Regions from separate parts of the Marinobacter excellens LAMA 842 genome, predicted to be linked through region 1. Evidence: riboswitches for the same ligand, from Rfam matches in the RefSeq annotation. Region 1 holds a riboswitch; each other region holds the start of a gene.
The links. Region 1 has a riboswitch for cobalamin ahead of J122_RS27245 (TonB-dependent receptor domain-containing protein). Riboswitches for the same ligand answer to the same signal wherever they lie in the genome.
Positions count from the first base shown of each region.

Region 2: linked by a shared signal. The riboswitch ahead of J122_RS16250 (ribonucleoside-diphosphate reductase subunit alpha) and the one ahead of J122_RS27245 (TonB-dependent receptor domain-containing protein) in region 1 are both predicted to bind cobalamin.
Region 3: linked by a shared signal. The riboswitch ahead of J122_RS03890 (TonB-dependent receptor domain-containing protein) and the one ahead of J122_RS27245 (TonB-dependent receptor domain-containing protein) in region 1 are both predicted to bind cobalamin.

Region 1 is NZ_LOCO01000005.1:63,421-68,674, forward strand. Features, by position in the region: gene J122_RS27240 (cobalamin-binding protein) at 1-206, opposite strand, end outside; gene J122_RS27245 (TonB-dependent receptor domain-containing protein) at 275-2,104, opposite strand; cobalamin riboswitch at 2,262-2,455, opposite strand; gene cobD (threonine-phosphate decarboxylase CobD) at 2,495-3,559, opposite strand; gene cbiB (adenosylcobinamide-phosphate synthase CbiB) at 3,556-4,515, opposite strand; gene cobT (nicotinate-nucleotide--dimethylbenzimidazole phosphoribosyltransferase) at 4,630-5,254, shown strand, end outside.
Region 2 is NZ_LOCO01000023.1:55,922-61,175, forward strand. Features, by position in the region: gene fmdA (formamidase) at 1-977, shown strand, start outside; gene J122_RS16240 (FmdB family zinc ribbon protein) at 983-1,336, shown strand; gene J122_RS16245 (DUF3047 domain-containing protein) at 1,397-2,122, opposite strand; cobalamin riboswitch at 2,239-2,437, shown strand; gene J122_RS16250 (ribonucleoside-diphosphate reductase subunit alpha) at 2,549-5,254, shown strand, end outside.
Region 3 is NZ_LOCO01000003.1:62,914-68,167, forward strand. Features, by position in the region: gene J122_RS03885 (cobalamin-binding protein) at 1-398, opposite strand, end outside; gene J122_RS03890 (TonB-dependent receptor domain-containing protein) at 467-2,296, opposite strand; cobalamin riboswitch at 2,454-2,647, opposite strand; gene cobD (threonine-phosphate decarboxylase CobD) at 2,687-3,751, opposite strand; gene cbiB (adenosylcobinamide-phosphate synthase CbiB) at 3,748-4,707, opposite strand; gene cobT (nicotinate-nucleotide--dimethylbenzimidazole phosphoribosyltransferase) at 4,822-5,254, shown strand, end outside.

The DNA.
Region 1 (5,254 bases):
GAAGCGACCTCTCGGGCTGCCGGGGGATAATCGCTGTAAGCCACCACGGCAACTACCTGATCACCGGCGCCCGCCGCCCATGCCAGTTCTGTCGCCCCAGGCGAAAGTGCGGCAATGCGTTTTGCCGGGTGTTCCAGGCATATCTCCTCGCCCAGATCATCCGTGGCGCAGACATAGGATGCCAGGGCCGGAGATGCCAGCAGCATCCAGCCGAGCAGTATGCTCACACCCTTAAGCTTTCCCACTGGCGCCTCCCCGGCAAGATTATGCAGTTTTATCGGAAGTCATAGCGAATCGAAAGAAACCCTGCGGTTCCCGCCGCCAGGTAGCCTGAACCATCAAATCGGGTTGCCGTCGCGTATTCCTTATCCGTAACGTTCTGAAGCGTCAGCCGTGCTGTCCAGTCCGGAGCAAACTCCCATCCTGCACGGAGGTTGAAGGTGACGTAACCTGGTAACCGATTCTGATTATTCGCATCGTCGTAGCGGTAACCACTGGCCAGAGCGGTGCCTCCCAGGCTCCAGGCGCCCATTTGGCGGTCCAGGTCTACCCGCAGCGATTGGTGACTGCGACGACGCAGGCGGTTATCCGTGTCACGATCTCGCGGATCCATCAAGGTGAGCTTGACCCCAAGATCCCAACCGTTCGCACGAAGACCGGAGGTCAGCTCCGCCCCACGAATACGGGCTTCACTTACGTTGGCAGGCCGGAGATCCCCGTTGATGCTCTGTAGTTCAATCAGATTCTCTACGTCCAGCTGATAAAGAGCGGCATCCCAGTACCAGTTCTGGTAACGACCGCTAAGCCCCAGCTCCACGGACGCGCCTTCCTCCGGCTTGAGATCCGGGTTGCCGGCATAACTGCCACCGAAATCGAAGATCTCCAAAGGATAGTAAAGATCATTGAACGTGGGCGCCCGGAAAGAGGTGCCATAACTCAGCCGCACCCGATGGGAACGGTCAAACGAGTGGCCAAGGGCAATGCCACCGGTTTCCTGTCGACCGTATGCCTCGTTGTCGTCGCCGCGAAATGACAACTGAATATCGGAAGGGCCGAAGTTCAAGCGCAGTTGGGTGAACAACGCGGCATTGGTGCGACTGTTCTCATCGAACTCGATGGTGCTTTTCACTTCGTCGGATTGTAGCTCTCCCCCGACCGCAAGCTCGTGCACGCCGGCGGTGAACGTATTTTCCCATCGTGCGGTTCGGGTTTTGGTGTTGAATACAGAATCGCCGGCACTACGGAAGCTTTCTTGCTCGTCAGCGGATTCTGAAAGCTGGATGGACGTAGCCCAATAATCACTGACAGGGTTATTCAATGTGACGCCGATGGTCCGGATCATAAAATCCGTGTTGCCACCGTCAAATTCAGTATTGCCCTGTGACTGCATGATGACGAAACTGGCCTCTCCTCCGCTCGGCAATTCATGCACAACACGCCCGACGCCAGCGGTATTGCGAAAACCTTTGTCCTCGCCATCTTTCACAATTCTGGTGCCATCGGTCTCCTTGTGCAGCCCGCTGAGGCTGAACCGGGTTGCGCCGTGAGTCGCCGATGCGCCAGCACTGGTTTTCTGGGTGTTGAAATTGCCTGCTCCGGTTTCAACCCACCCTCTGTTACCGTGCTTTGGATCCAGTGTAAATGCCTGAATGACACCGCCTACCGCGTCAGCGCCATAGAGTGCACTGCGGGGGCCCCTGACGATTTCCACGCGCTCGACCAGATCAGCTGGAAAATACTGCCAGGGCGCGCCACCGCTGGTGGCAGAACGAAGGCGCACACCATCAACCAGAAAGACCGTGGAATCATTCGCAGTGCCACGAGTGAATACACTGGTGTTCTTGCCAAATGACCCGTTAGTGACCAGATCAATGCCGGGCTGCGCCGCCAGCAGATCGGTAAACTCGGCAGGCGCCTCACGACGGATGGTTTCTTCTTCGATGACCGTCACCGAAGACAGGCTTTCGCCCACCGTACGGGGGCCAAGCGTGGCAGTTACAACAATAGGTTCAAGAGTATCCGGGGCGGCTTCAGACTCTGAACCACTCGCCGGTAGGGCAAAAGGCATGAACACAAGGGCAGACAAGACTTTGGAACGCTTCATTTCTTCACTCGCTTCGCACCGCACTCACCCGTGCGGTTGATACTGATTCATGCGGAGGAGAAATGTCTGTATTGACGGAGGGTGGAGGGGCGTCGATCAGTTGCATTGGCCGGTTCACCCACCGCCGCTGCCCTCCGCAACGTAGGTGTCTGGAACTCATGGGCTCCAAATTCCAGGCCGGTCTCCGGGCTTCCAGGTGGAGCTGATGCTCCGGGGCAATCACCTTCCCATGCCAGAGGCACAGTGGCGCATTGGATTGCCTTTCACCTGATTACCGTTGCGGGGGCAGCGCCGGGCTCTCACCGGCTTCCCGTTTCACTCACTGCATTCGCCGGACTATCGCCAGTCCGGTTGGAACGCTCAGAGCACCTGAAATTGCGGGCAAGACTATCAACCCGGGTGGGGGTGGTCAATGAGATATGTTAATTCAGACAACGCACTTCCCAGACGTTGCCAACCGGACTCATCAGGCGGCAAACCGAAGCGCAGGGCTGGCGGCTCATCAAAACGCCTGACCAGAATGGCACGACGAGCCAACTCATCCGCTATTGGTGCTGCGTTTTCGTGATGGACCGTGCGAAACAGCAACGTACCGTTGGTTGCTGGCATGCCAGATTTCCTGAGCAGGCCGTCCATCCGCAGCCGTGACGTCTGCAGCCTGCCCAGCGCCTCTATCTGCCATGCCCTGTCAGCCAGAGCTCTTGCCATCAGGTAACGCGCCGGGCCACTGACGGTCCAGGGGCCCAATTCAAAAGCCAGCGCACGGGTCAGCTCAGGTTCAGCCAACACAGCCCCGGCGCGCATTCCGGCCAGGCCGAAAAACTTGCCCAGAGATCGCAGAAGTATCAGACCCGGCGCGCCCGCCCAGGGTTCCAAACCGTGTCCGGGCTCTCCCTCAACAAAGGCCTGATCAAGTACCAGCCAGCCCCCACGTGCCTGCAATCGTTGGTGCCATAGCAGAAGACGGGCCGGATCGACCAGCTGCCCGGTCGGATTATTCGGCTGTATCCACACCACCACGTCCACAGAATCCAGCCAGGTCAGATCGTCTTGCTCTATTGCCTGCTCAGGAATCGCCACCACCTCGAAACCGGCGCGACGCCAGGCATGACCGTGCTCGCGATATCCCGGCACGGGCACCGCCACTCGACCAAGACCATGCACCCTGGCGCGCACGGCGGGCAGGGCCATGATCGCCGCCTGGGATCCCGCCACCGGCAGGCAGCTGGCCCGCTCGGGCGCACCTGCCCAGGAACGGATGATCTCCTCCAGCCCATCGTCCGGCTCTGGCAGTCTTTGCCATACCTCCGGTGGAATGGCCGGCACCGGCCAGGGTACCGGATTGATGCCGGTGGACAGATCAAGCCATTGCTCGCGGGGGATGCCCCAACGCTGTATTGCAGCCTGTAACCGCCCGCCATGCTCCGGGGATTCAGGAAGGTCGAAAGCCGTCATCCGGCACCTCCAGGCACCACCCAGCTGCAGGCAAGGGCGAGGACGAGCAGCACCGACAACCAGAGCATTACCCCGCGCTGTACCAGGGCAATAGCACCTTCGATTGTCGCTGCCGAAGCCCCGGGGCCACGACCTAACACTGGCCGTTCCTTGATGCCGTTGGCATAGGGCGCCGGTCCGCCGAGGGTCACACCAAGGGCGCCCGCCCCGGCCGACATCACTGGCCCGGCATTGGGGCTATCCCAGGCTCTTGCCTGGGTACGCCAACAACGGAGCGCCACCCGGGTACTTCCCAACAGCGCATAAGTGAGGGCTGTCAGCCGGGCAGGCAGCCAGTTCATGAGGTCATCCAGCCTGGCGGCAAACCGGCCGAAGTAAAGAAATCGTGAGTTGCGATAGCCCCACATGGCGTCCAGGGTATTGATCAATCGGTGCAAAACCACACCCGGCAGCCCGGCAAGCAGGTACCAGAACAGACTCGAGAACACCGCATCGGCACCATTCTCCAGCATGGATTCCGAGGCAGCCGCGGCCACCCCCTCGTCGGACAGCGCCGCTGCATCCCGGCTGACAATCCACCCCACCGCTCTCCTGGCTTGGTCACCGTCGCCCGCAGTCAATGCCGTGGACACCGCCCGGCCATGTTCCGCCAGCCCCCGTAACGACATTGCGAGCCATACGCCGGCCACTTGAGCCACCAACCATAGCCAGCCGCCCAGCCAGAATTGCAGTGCTACAGCCAGTGCCAGCACCGGCGTGACGACGATCGCGGTTGCCAGCGCACCCAGGCACAGGCTCCTTGCGGCGGCCTGCGGCTGGCCATTCAGGCCAGCTTCCGCCACCGAGGCCCAACGGCCAAAGCCTGCCAGAGGGTGCCACCGGCGCGGTTCACCAACCAACCAGTCCAGTGCAACCGCCGCGACACATACCAACACCGCAACCAGAAACGTTTCCAAATGTGGGCTCCATGAATCAGATGCTGGCAAGTCTAACCGAGTGGAGCCTGATCTTGACACCTTCGCCTCCCGGTATAACCATCCTCGGTTTTCCGCCCACAAGGAATCATCGTCATGGCCCTGCCTCAAAGCTGGCTAACACCGCCCCCCGCCCCCTCAGCCGAACACGCCGCGCTTGCCGCAGCGCGACAGCAGGTTCTGACCAAACCGCCAGGCTCTCTCGGGCAACTGGAACAGCTGGCGATTACCCTGGCAGCCCTGAACGGCACAGACAGGCCAACCGTTGATCCTGTCCGCATGGTAGTGTTTGCCGGTGATCATGGCGTATGTGCTGAAGGTGTTTCCGCTTTTCCCCAGGAGGTCACCGCCCAGATGGTTGCCAACTTCGCCGGCGGTGGCGCAGCCATCAGCGTTATGGCCAGGGAACTCGGCGCCAGCCTGGAAGTTGTGAACCTGGGCACGGTCGGAGAGGTACCCATGCTCCCCGGCGTCATTCACCAGATTATCGGCCCCAGTACTGCCAATATGGCCGAAAAATCCGCCCTTGGCCCGGGCCAGGTAGCTGCTGCACTGACCAGTGGCGACCAGGCAGCCGAGCGGTCGGCCAACGCCGGATGTCGGCTGTTCATCGGTGGCGACATGGGTATCGGCAACACAACCAGTGCCGCCGCACTCGCCTGCGCATTGCTTGACCTGCCACCCGAGAGGCTCGTCGGGCCGGGCACCGGCCTTGACAGCG
Region 2 (5,254 bases), on a different contig from region 1:
TGCTGGAAGTCGACATTCTGGACATAGGTACGTTTGAGGAGAGCCAGTGGGGCTTCAACGGTTTCTTCTCCAAGCAGAACGGCGGTGGCTTTCTGACGGAACATTTTCCCGAAGCCCAGAAATCGATCTGGGACTTCAACGGTATGTTCACCAAGTCCCGGCATATTCCTAACGTGGAGTTTGCCGGGTTGATCCACCCCGGACTGATTGGTTGCCTGCCTTCCAAGGAACTTCTGGATACATGGAACAAGCGGGAAGCGGGCCTGGTAGCAACGGACCCTGACCGTGTGCCGGAGTTGGCTACTCTGCCTAACGGTGAAACGGCCCACATGGGCCAGATGAGAGGGGACGCAGCCAAGGCGGCTGGCGCTGAGGCCGCGCGAACCGTGCCACCCAGGGAGCATGGCGGCAACTGCGACATCAAGGATCTTTCCCGTGGCTCCAAAGTGTATTTTCCGGTCTACGTAGATGGCGCAGGACTGTCTGTAGGCGACCTGCACTTCAGCCAGGGTGATGGTGAGATTACGTTCTGTGGGGCCATCGAAATGGCTGGCTGGATTCACTTGCGGGTGAACCTGATCAAAGACGGCGTGCGTAAATACGGCATCAAGAACCCGGTGTTCAAGCCCAGCCCCATCAAGCCCCGCTATGACGATTATGTGATCTTTGAAGGCATCTCGGTGGATGAAGAGGGCGGCCAGCACTATCTGGACGTGCATGTGGCCTATCGCCAGGCCTGCCTGAATGCCATCGAATACATGACCAAGTTCGGCTACAGCAGGGCACAGGCTTACGCGATCCTTGGGTGTGCGCCGGTGGAGGGGCATATCAGCGGCGTGGTGGATATTCCCAATGCCTGTGCAACGCTCTGGCTGCCAACCGGCATCTTTGATTTCGACATCAACCCGTCAGCTGATGGCCCACAGAAGAAAGTCAGTGGCGGTATGGACGTGCCCCTTTCGAAAGACAAGGAGTAAGCACCATGCCTGTGTATGACTACAAATGTCGGGAACACGGGTTGTTCCACCAGCTGGCCACCATGGAAGACTGCGCCAAGCCGGCGGAGTGCCCGACCTGCCAGGCACTGTCACCCCGTGTCATAGTGCTGCCTCCGGAGATTGCCGCCATGGACCCGGCCAAACGATCGGCTCAGGACCGGAACGAGCGCTCAAAACACGAGCCAGTGTTCTCGACTGCCGATCGCAGGGCACACGACAAGGAACACAGCCGAAGTTGTGGTTGCGGCTCACCGAAGCCGGGCAAATCCATGCTGTTCTATACCGCGGACGGTAAAAAAATGTTTCCCTCGATGCGCCCGTGGATGATCAGCCACTGACAGCCGATTCGACGTTTCACGTGTTTGGCCCCGATACGGGGCCTTTTTTCGATCCACAATTCACGGCTTCTCAAGCACCAGATCCCGATACCACGCTGTTGCCCGTTCACCGGTATTATCCGCATCCGACATGATGGCCACGCCAACAATGCGCGGGGGATTCTCCCCGAACGCTTCCCGGTAATCTGCCACAATATCCCGTTCCACCGTGACCCACTCACCGGTTTGCTCCGGGCCGGAATTGACCGCCACCATCATGGTCTGGTCGGTGAAGGCGTTGGCGACAATGGATTGCTCCGGCAACCGGTTGGCCCAGATGTAGTTCAGGGCATTACCCGGCAGGGACTCGCCAAACATCACCTCCACGGTTTTGCGCTTGGCCCGTTCAAAGAATCCTGCCTTGTCGGGCTGGAATTCAAAGGCCACGTAGATTCGCGCCGGGTAGTCGTCGCCGGACTTTTTCCGGGCATCGCCCCGGTCGAACACATTGGACACCTTCCATTGCCAGCGCAGAATCAGCGATTCGCCGGGTTCTAACGACAATCGGGCAATCAGGCCGGAGGCGCTGTTATCAGCGCTCGCCTTGACCACCTGAACACCGTCGTCCGTGACCAGCTCATAGCGCGTGTGCCGGTCGATTCTGGGAAATTCCAGAGGTTCCCAACCATCGGATAATGAACTCATGGTGGAGAAGGGTTGCAGTAAAGACTCCTGCGCCATCAGTAACGGGCTGGCCAATAGCAGAGCCAACACCCATGCAGTGCCTGCCAGTGATGAACGCTTCATAGACTTATCCTTTTGTTTCCGGGCCACTGCAATGGCAGACAGCGGGCCTGCGATAAAGTGCCTTGTCAGTGGCTATTAGTCCGTATATAGTGACCAAATCCTTGGTTGACTACCATATGTTGTGATCATTCTCTGATCACTTCAGGCATAAAGGTAGTCGGGAATCCGGTGAGAATCCGGAACTGACGCGCAGCGGTATTGGGGAACGAGCGTGGCATCAAGACACTGGCAAGCGCCGGGAAGTCGCCACGTAAGGCCGAATCTCACGATTCACGCCCCTGAGTCCGAAGACCTGCCAGGGAAACAGTACTGCACCTTCGCGACTCAAGGTGAGCAGATCGGTTATCCCTGCCCTGAAACAAGGCACGGTGTGCTCCTGCATTCGCGAAGGCTAAATGGAATCTGACGCGACTTCAGGAGAACACGATGTCTGCCACCGCTCTGGCCGAAGCCCCGGCCGCCGATACCCAATCCCTTCAAGTTATTAAACGCAACGGCACCCTGGTTGGATTCAATCCTGCCAAAATCAGTGTGGCGGTGACCAAAGCGTTCCTGGCCGTGGAAGGCGATAAAGCCGCCGGCTCTGCCCGCATCAACGACGCCGTGCATCGGGTAACCGAACAGGTGGTGCAGGCCATCAGCCGGCGCCTGAAAGCCGGCGGTAAAGTGCATATTGAAGACATTCAGGACCAGGTGGAACTGGCCCTGATGCGGGCCGAAGAGCAAAAGGTGGCCAGGGCTTACGTGCTCTACCGGGAAGAACACGCCCGCAAGCGTGCCATCGAAGAGCCCATGGAAGCGCACCCGCACCTGACCGTGAAAAAAGCCGACGGCAACGTGGCGCCTCTGGACCTGGGCCTGATGAAACTGCAGGTAGAACAGGCTGCCACCGGCCTGGAGGGCATTGATGGCGAATCCCTGGTCGACGAAGCCCTGCGCAACCTGTATGACGGCATTGAGGAAACCGAAGTGCTCTCCGCCCTGATCATGACGGCCCGTGGCCGTATCGAGCAAGAGCCGGACTACAGCGCCGTCACCGCCCGCCTGTTGCTGGAACAGCTTCGCCTGGAAGCGGCTGAGGCCCTGGACCTGCCCCGCAACCAGCCGCTGGCAGAGGTTTATCCACAGGCCCTGAGCGCGTTCATCCACGCCGGAATTCGTTACGAATTGCTGGACGAAGCCCTGGCCGCCTTTGACTTGGAACGCCTGGGTGCGGCGATCATCCCCGAGCGTGACCACCAGTTCGGTTTCCTGGGCCTGCAAACCCTGTACGACCGCTACTTCCTGCACTGGAACAAAGCCCGCCTGGAACTGCCCCAGGTGTTCTTCATGCGTGTCGCCATGGGCCTGGCCCTGCGGGAAGACGACCCCAACGCCCGCGCCATCGAATTCTACAACCTGCTGTCCAGCTTTGATTACATGGCCAGCACGCCTACCCTGTTCAACAGCGGCACCCGCCATTCCCAGTTGTCCTCCTGCTACCTGACCACCGTGCAGGACGACCTGGAAGGTATCTACGGCGCCATCAAGGATAACGCGCTGCTCTCCAAATGGGCCGGCGGCCTGGGCAACGACTGGACGCCAGTACGTGCACTGGGCTCCCACATCAAAGGCACCAACGGCCAGAGCCAGGGCGTGGTGCCGTTTTTGAAAGTGGTCAACGACACCGCCGTGGCGGTCAACCAGGGCGGCAAGCGCAAGGGCGCCGTGTGTGCCTACCTGGAAAGCTGGCACCTGGACATCGAGGAATTCCTGGAGCTGCGCAAAAACACCGGTGACGAACGCCGCCGCACCCACGACATGAACACCGCCAACTGGGTGCCGGATTTGCTGATCGAACGCATGCGTGAAGACCGGGACTGGACCCTGTTCTCCCCCAGCGATGCCCCAGACCTGCACGATCTTTACGGCAACGCCTTCCGGGAACGCTACGAGCATTACGAAGCGCTGGCGGAGCAGGGCAAGATCAAACTGTTCAAGAAAATCCCTGCCAAACAACTGTGGCGCAAAATGCTCACCGTGCTGTTTGAAACCGGCCACCCCTGGGTTACCTTCAAAGACCCCTGCAACCTGCGTTCCCCGCAGCAGCACCAGGGCGTAGTGCACAGCTCCAACCTGTGCACCGAAATCACCCTGAACACCAGCGCCGACGAAATCGCCGTATGCAACCTCGGCTCGGTCAACCTGGCTGCCCACATCGCCAACGGCGAGCTGGACGTACAGCGCCTGGAACGCACCGTGACCACCGCCGTACGCATGCTCGATAACGTTATCGACATCAACTTCTACGCCGTGCCCCAGGCGAAGAACTCCAACCTCAAACACCGCCCCGTGGGCCTGGGCCTGATGGGCTTCCAGGACGCGCTCTACCAGTTGGGGCTGCCCTACACCAGCCCGGAAGCGGTGGAGTTTGCCGACGTGGCCATGGAGCAACTGAGCTACTTCGCCCTTCGCGCCTCCGCCACCCTGGCCGGTGAACGGGGAGCCTACGAAACCTACGAAGGTTCCCTGTGGGATCAGGGCATCCTGCCCATCGATTCCATCAACCTGCTGAAAGACAGCCGCCGGGAAGGGGACCTGTCACTCAACACCAACAGCCGCCTGGACTGGACCCCGGTGCGTGAGCTGATCGCCAAAAACGGTATGCGCAACAGCAACGTTATGGCCATCGCCCCCACCGCCACCATCTCCAACATCGTTGGGGTTTCCCAGTCCATCGAACCGGCGTACCAGAACCTGTTCGTCAAATCGAACCTCTCCGGCGAATTCACCGTGGTCAATCCCTCCCTGGTGCGCGACCTCAAAGCCGAAGGCCTTTGGGACAACGTGATGGTGAACGACCTCAAATACTTCGATGGCAGCGTGCAGCAGATCGACCGCATTCCACCGGTACTGAAAGCTCGCTACGCCACCGCCTTCGAAATCGACCCAAGATGGCTGGTAGAAGCCGCGGCAAGGCGCCAGAAATGGCTCGACCAGGCCCAAAGCCTGAACCTGTACATGGCCGAACCCAGCGGTAAAAAACTGGACGCCCTGTACCAGCTGGCCTGGGAACGCGGTTTGAAAACCACCTACTACCTGCGCTCCCTGGGCGCTACCGGCGCCGAAAAAGCCGCCCCGGTGGCAGCGCCG
Region 3 (5,254 bases), on a different contig from region 1:
GCCAGTATGGAGATGCGCTCAATGGTGTTGGAGACAGCTTCAAAACTCCGGGGTTCAATGGAGAACACCGGGACGCCCATATTCTTGAGTGTGACCAGCTGCTCCGTCGGATTCCCGGTTACCCAGCCAATCACAAGATCCGGCTGCAGCTCCAGCAGCCGTTCCATATCCATGCGGGTATGGCTACCCACTGAAGCGACCTCTCGGGCTGCCGGGGGATAATCGCTGTAAGCCACCACGGCAACTACCTGATCACCGGCGCCCGCCGCCCATGCCAGTTCTGTCGCCCCAGGCGAAAGTGCGGCAATGCGTTTTGCCGGGTGTTCCAGGCATATCTCCTCGCCCAGATCATCCGTGGCGCAGACATAGGATGCCAGGGCCGGAGATGCCAGCAGCATCCAGCCGAGCAGTATGCTCACACCCTTAAGCTTTCCCACTGGCGCCTCCCCGGCAAGATTATGCAGTTTTATCGGAAGTCATAGCGAATCGAAAGAAACCCTGCGGTTCCCGCCGCCAGGTAGCCTGAACCATCAAATCGGGTTGCCGTCGCGTATTCCTTATCCGTAACGTTCTGAAGCGTCAGCCGTGCTGTCCAGTCCGGAGCAAACTCCCATCCTGCACGGAGGTTGAAGGTGACGTAACCTGGTAACCGATTCTGATTATTCGCATCGTCGTAGCGGTAACCACTGGCCAGAGCGGTGCCTCCCAGGCTCCAGGCGCCCATTTGGCGGTCCAGGTCTACCCGCAGCGATTGGTGACTGCGACGACGCAGGCGGTTATCCGTGTCACGATCTCGCGGATCCATCAAGGTGAGCTTGACCCCAAGATCCCAACCGTTCGCACGAAGACCGGAGGTCAGCTCCGCCCCACGAATACGGGCTTCACTTACGTTGGCAGGCCGGAGATCCCCGTTGATGCTCTGTAGTTCAATCAGATTCTCTACGTCCAGCTGATAAAGAGCGGCATCCCAGTACCAGTTCTGGTAACGACCGCTAAGCCCCAGCTCCACGGACGCGCCTTCCTCCGGCTTGAGATCCGGGTTGCCGGCATAACTGCCACCGAAATCGAAGATCTCCAAAGGATAGTAAAGATCATTGAACGTGGGCGCCCGGAAAGAGGTGCCATAACTCAGCCGCACCCGATGGGAACGGTCAAACGAGTGGCCAAGGGCAATGCCACCGGTTTCCTGTCGACCGTATGCCTCGTTGTCGTCGCCGCGAAATGACAACTGAATATCGGAAGGGCCGAAGTTCAAGCGCAGTTGGGTGAACAACGCGGCATTGGTGCGACTGTTCTCATCGAACTCGATGGTGCTTTTCACTTCGTCGGATTGTAGCTCTCCCCCGACCGCAAGCTCGTGCACGCCGGCGGTGAACGTATTTTCCCATCGTGCGGTTCGGGTTTTGGTGTTGAATACAGAATCGCCGGCACTACGGAAGCTTTCTTGCTCGTCAGCGGATTCTGAAAGCTGGATGGACGTAGCCCAATAATCACTGACAGGGTTATTCAATGTGACGCCGATGGTCCGGATCATAAAATCCGTGTTGCCACCGTCAAATTCAGTATTGCCCTGTGACTGCATGATGACGAAACTGGCCTCTCCTCCGCTCGGCAATTCATGCACAACACGCCCGACGCCAGCGGTATTGCGAAAACCTTTGTCCTCGCCATCTTTCACAATTCTGGTGCCATCGGTCTCCTTGTGCAGCCCGCTGAGGCTGAACCGGGTTGCGCCGTGAGTCGCCGATGCGCCAGCACTGGTTTTCTGGGTGTTGAAATTGCCTGCTCCGGTTTCAACCCACCCTCTGTTACCGTGCTTTGGATCCAGTGTAAATGCCTGAATGACACCGCCTACCGCGTCAGCGCCATAGAGTGCACTGCGGGGGCCCCTGACGATTTCCACGCGCTCGACCAGATCAGCTGGAAAATACTGCCAGGGCGCGCCACCGCTGGTGGCAGAACGAAGGCGCACACCATCAACCAGAAAGACCGTGGAATCATTCGCAGTGCCACGAGTGAATACACTGGTGTTCTTGCCAAATGACCCGTTAGTGACCAGATCAATGCCGGGCTGCGCCGCCAGCAGATCGGTAAACTCGGCAGGCGCCTCACGACGGATGGTTTCTTCTTCGATGACCGTCACCGAAGACAGGCTTTCGCCCACCGTACGGGGGCCAAGCGTGGCAGTTACAACAATAGGTTCAAGAGTATCCGGGGCGGCTTCAGACTCTGAACCACTCGCCGGTAGGGCAAAAGGCATGAACACAAGGGCAGACAAGACTTTGGAACGCTTCATTTCTTCACTCGCTTCGCACCGCACTCACCCGTGCGGTTGATACTGATTCATGCGGAGGAGAAATGTCTGTATTGACGGAGGGTGGAGGGGCGTCGATCAGTTGCATTGGCCGGTTCACCCACCGCCGCTGCCCTCCGCAACGTAGGTGTCTGGAACTCATGGGCTCCAAATTCCAGGCCGGTCTCCGGGCTTCCAGGTGGAGCTGATGCTCCGGGGCAATCACCTTCCCATGCCAGAGGCACAGTGGCGCATTGGATTGCCTTTCACCTGATTACCGTTGCGGGGGCAGCGCCGGGCTCTCACCGGCTTCCCGTTTCACTCACTGCATTCGCCGGACTATCGCCAGTCCGGTTGGAACGCTCAGAGCACCTGAAATTGCGGGCAAGACTATCAACCCGGGTGGGGGTGGTCAATGAGATATGTTAATTCAGACAACGCACTTCCCAGACGTTGCCAACCGGACTCATCAGGCGGCAAACCGAAGCGCAGGGCTGGCGGCTCATCAAAACGCCTGACCAGAATGGCACGACGAGCCAACTCATCCGCTATTGGTGCTGCGTTTTCGTGATGGACCGTGCGAAACAGCAACGTACCGTTGGTTGCTGGCATGCCAGATTTCCTGAGCAGGCCGTCCATCCGCAGCCGTGACGTCTGCAGCCTGCCCAGCGCCTCTATCTGCCATGCCCTGTCAGCCAGAGCTCTTGCCATCAGGTAACGCGCCGGGCCACTGACGGTCCAGGGGCCCAATTCAAAAGCCAGCGCACGGGTCAGCTCAGGTTCAGCCAACACAGCCCCGGCGCGCATTCCGGCCAGGCCGAAAAACTTGCCCAGAGATCGCAGAAGTATCAGACCCGGCGCGCCCGCCCAGGGTTCCAAACCGTGTCCGGGCTCTCCCTCAACAAAGGCCTGATCAAGTACCAGCCAGCCCCCACGTGCCTGCAATCGTTGGTGCCATAGCAGAAGACGGGCCGGATCGACCAGCTGCCCGGTCGGATTATTCGGCTGTATCCACACCACCACGTCCACAGAATCCAGCCAGGTCAGATCGTCTTGCTCTATTGCCTGCTCAGGAATCGCCACCACCTCGAAACCGGCGCGACGCCAGGCATGACCGTGCTCGCGATATCCCGGCACGGGCACCGCCACTCGACCAAGACCATGCACCCTGGCGCGCACGGCGGGCAGGGCCATGATCGCCGCCTGGGATCCCGCCACCGGCAGGCAGCTGGCCCGCTCGGGCGCACCTGCCCAGGAACGGATGATCTCCTCCAGCCCATCGTCCGGCTCTGGCAGTCTTTGCCATACCTCCGGTGGAATGGCCGGCACCGGCCAGGGTACCGGATTGATGCCGGTGGACAGATCAAGCCATTGCTCGCGGGGGATGCCCCAACGCTGTATTGCAGCCTGTAACCGCCCGCCATGCTCCGGGGATTCAGGAAGGTCGAAAGCCGTCATCCGGCACCTCCAGGCACCACCCAGCTGCAGGCAAGGGCGAGGACGAGCAGCACCGACAACCAGAGCATTACCCCGCGCTGTACCAGGGCAATAGCACCTTCGATTGTCGCTGCCGAAGCCCCGGGGCCACGACCTAACACTGGCCGTTCCTTGATGCCGTTGGCATAGGGCGCCGGTCCGCCGAGGGTCACACCAAGGGCGCCCGCCCCGGCCGACATCACTGGCCCGGCATTGGGGCTATCCCAGGCTCTTGCCTGGGTACGCCAACAACGGAGCGCCACCCGGGTACTTCCCAACAGCGCATAAGTGAGGGCTGTCAGCCGGGCAGGCAGCCAGTTCATGAGGTCATCCAGCCTGGCGGCAAACCGGCCGAAGTAAAGAAATCGTGAGTTGCGATAGCCCCACATGGCGTCCAGGGTATTGATCAATCGGTGCAAAACCACACCCGGCAGCCCGGCAAGCAGGTACCAGAACAGACTCGAGAACACCGCATCGGCACCATTCTCCAGCATGGATTCCGAGGCAGCCGCGGCCACCCCCTCGTCGGACAGCGCCGCTGCATCCCGGCTGACAATCCACCCCACCGCTCTCCTGGCTTGGTCACCGTCGCCCGCAGTCAATGCCGTGGACACCGCCCGGCCATGTTCCGCCAGCCCCCGTAACGACATTGCGAGCCATACGCCGGCCACTTGAGCCACCAACCATAGCCAGCCGCCCAGCCAGAATTGCAGTGCTACAGCCAGTGCCAGCACCGGCGTGACGACGATCGCGGTTGCCAGCGCACCCAGGCACAGGCTCCTTGCGGCGGCCTGCGGCTGGCCATTCAGGCCAGCTTCCGCCACCGAGGCCCAACGGCCAAAGCCTGCCAGAGGGTGCCACCGGCGCGGTTCACCAACCAACCAGTCCAGTGCAACCGCCGCGACACATACCAACACCGCAACCAGAAACGTTTCCAAATGTGGGCTCCATGAATCAGATGCTGGCAAGTCTAACCGAGTGGAGCCTGATCTTGACACCTTCGCCTCCCGGTATAACCATCCTCGGTTTTCCGCCCACAAGGAATCATCGTCATGGCCCTGCCTCAAAGCTGGCTAACACCGCCCCCCGCCCCCTCAGCCGAACACGCCGCGCTTGCCGCAGCGCGACAGCAGGTTCTGACCAAACCGCCAGGCTCTCTCGGGCAACTGGAACAGCTGGCGATTACCCTGGCAGCCCTGAACGGCACAGACAGGCCAACCGTTGATCCTGTCCGCATGGTAGTGTTTGCCGGTGATCATGGCGTATGTGCTGAAGGTGTTTCCGCTTTTCCCCAGGAGGTCACCGCCCAGATGGTTGCCAACTTCGCCGGCGGTGGCGCAGCCATCAGCGTTATGGCCAGGGAACTCGGCGCCAGCCTGGAAGTTGTGAACCTGGGCACGGTCGGAGAGGTACCCATGCTCCCCGGCGTCATTCACCAGATTATCGGCCCCAGTACTGCCAATATGGCCGAAAAATCCGCCCTTG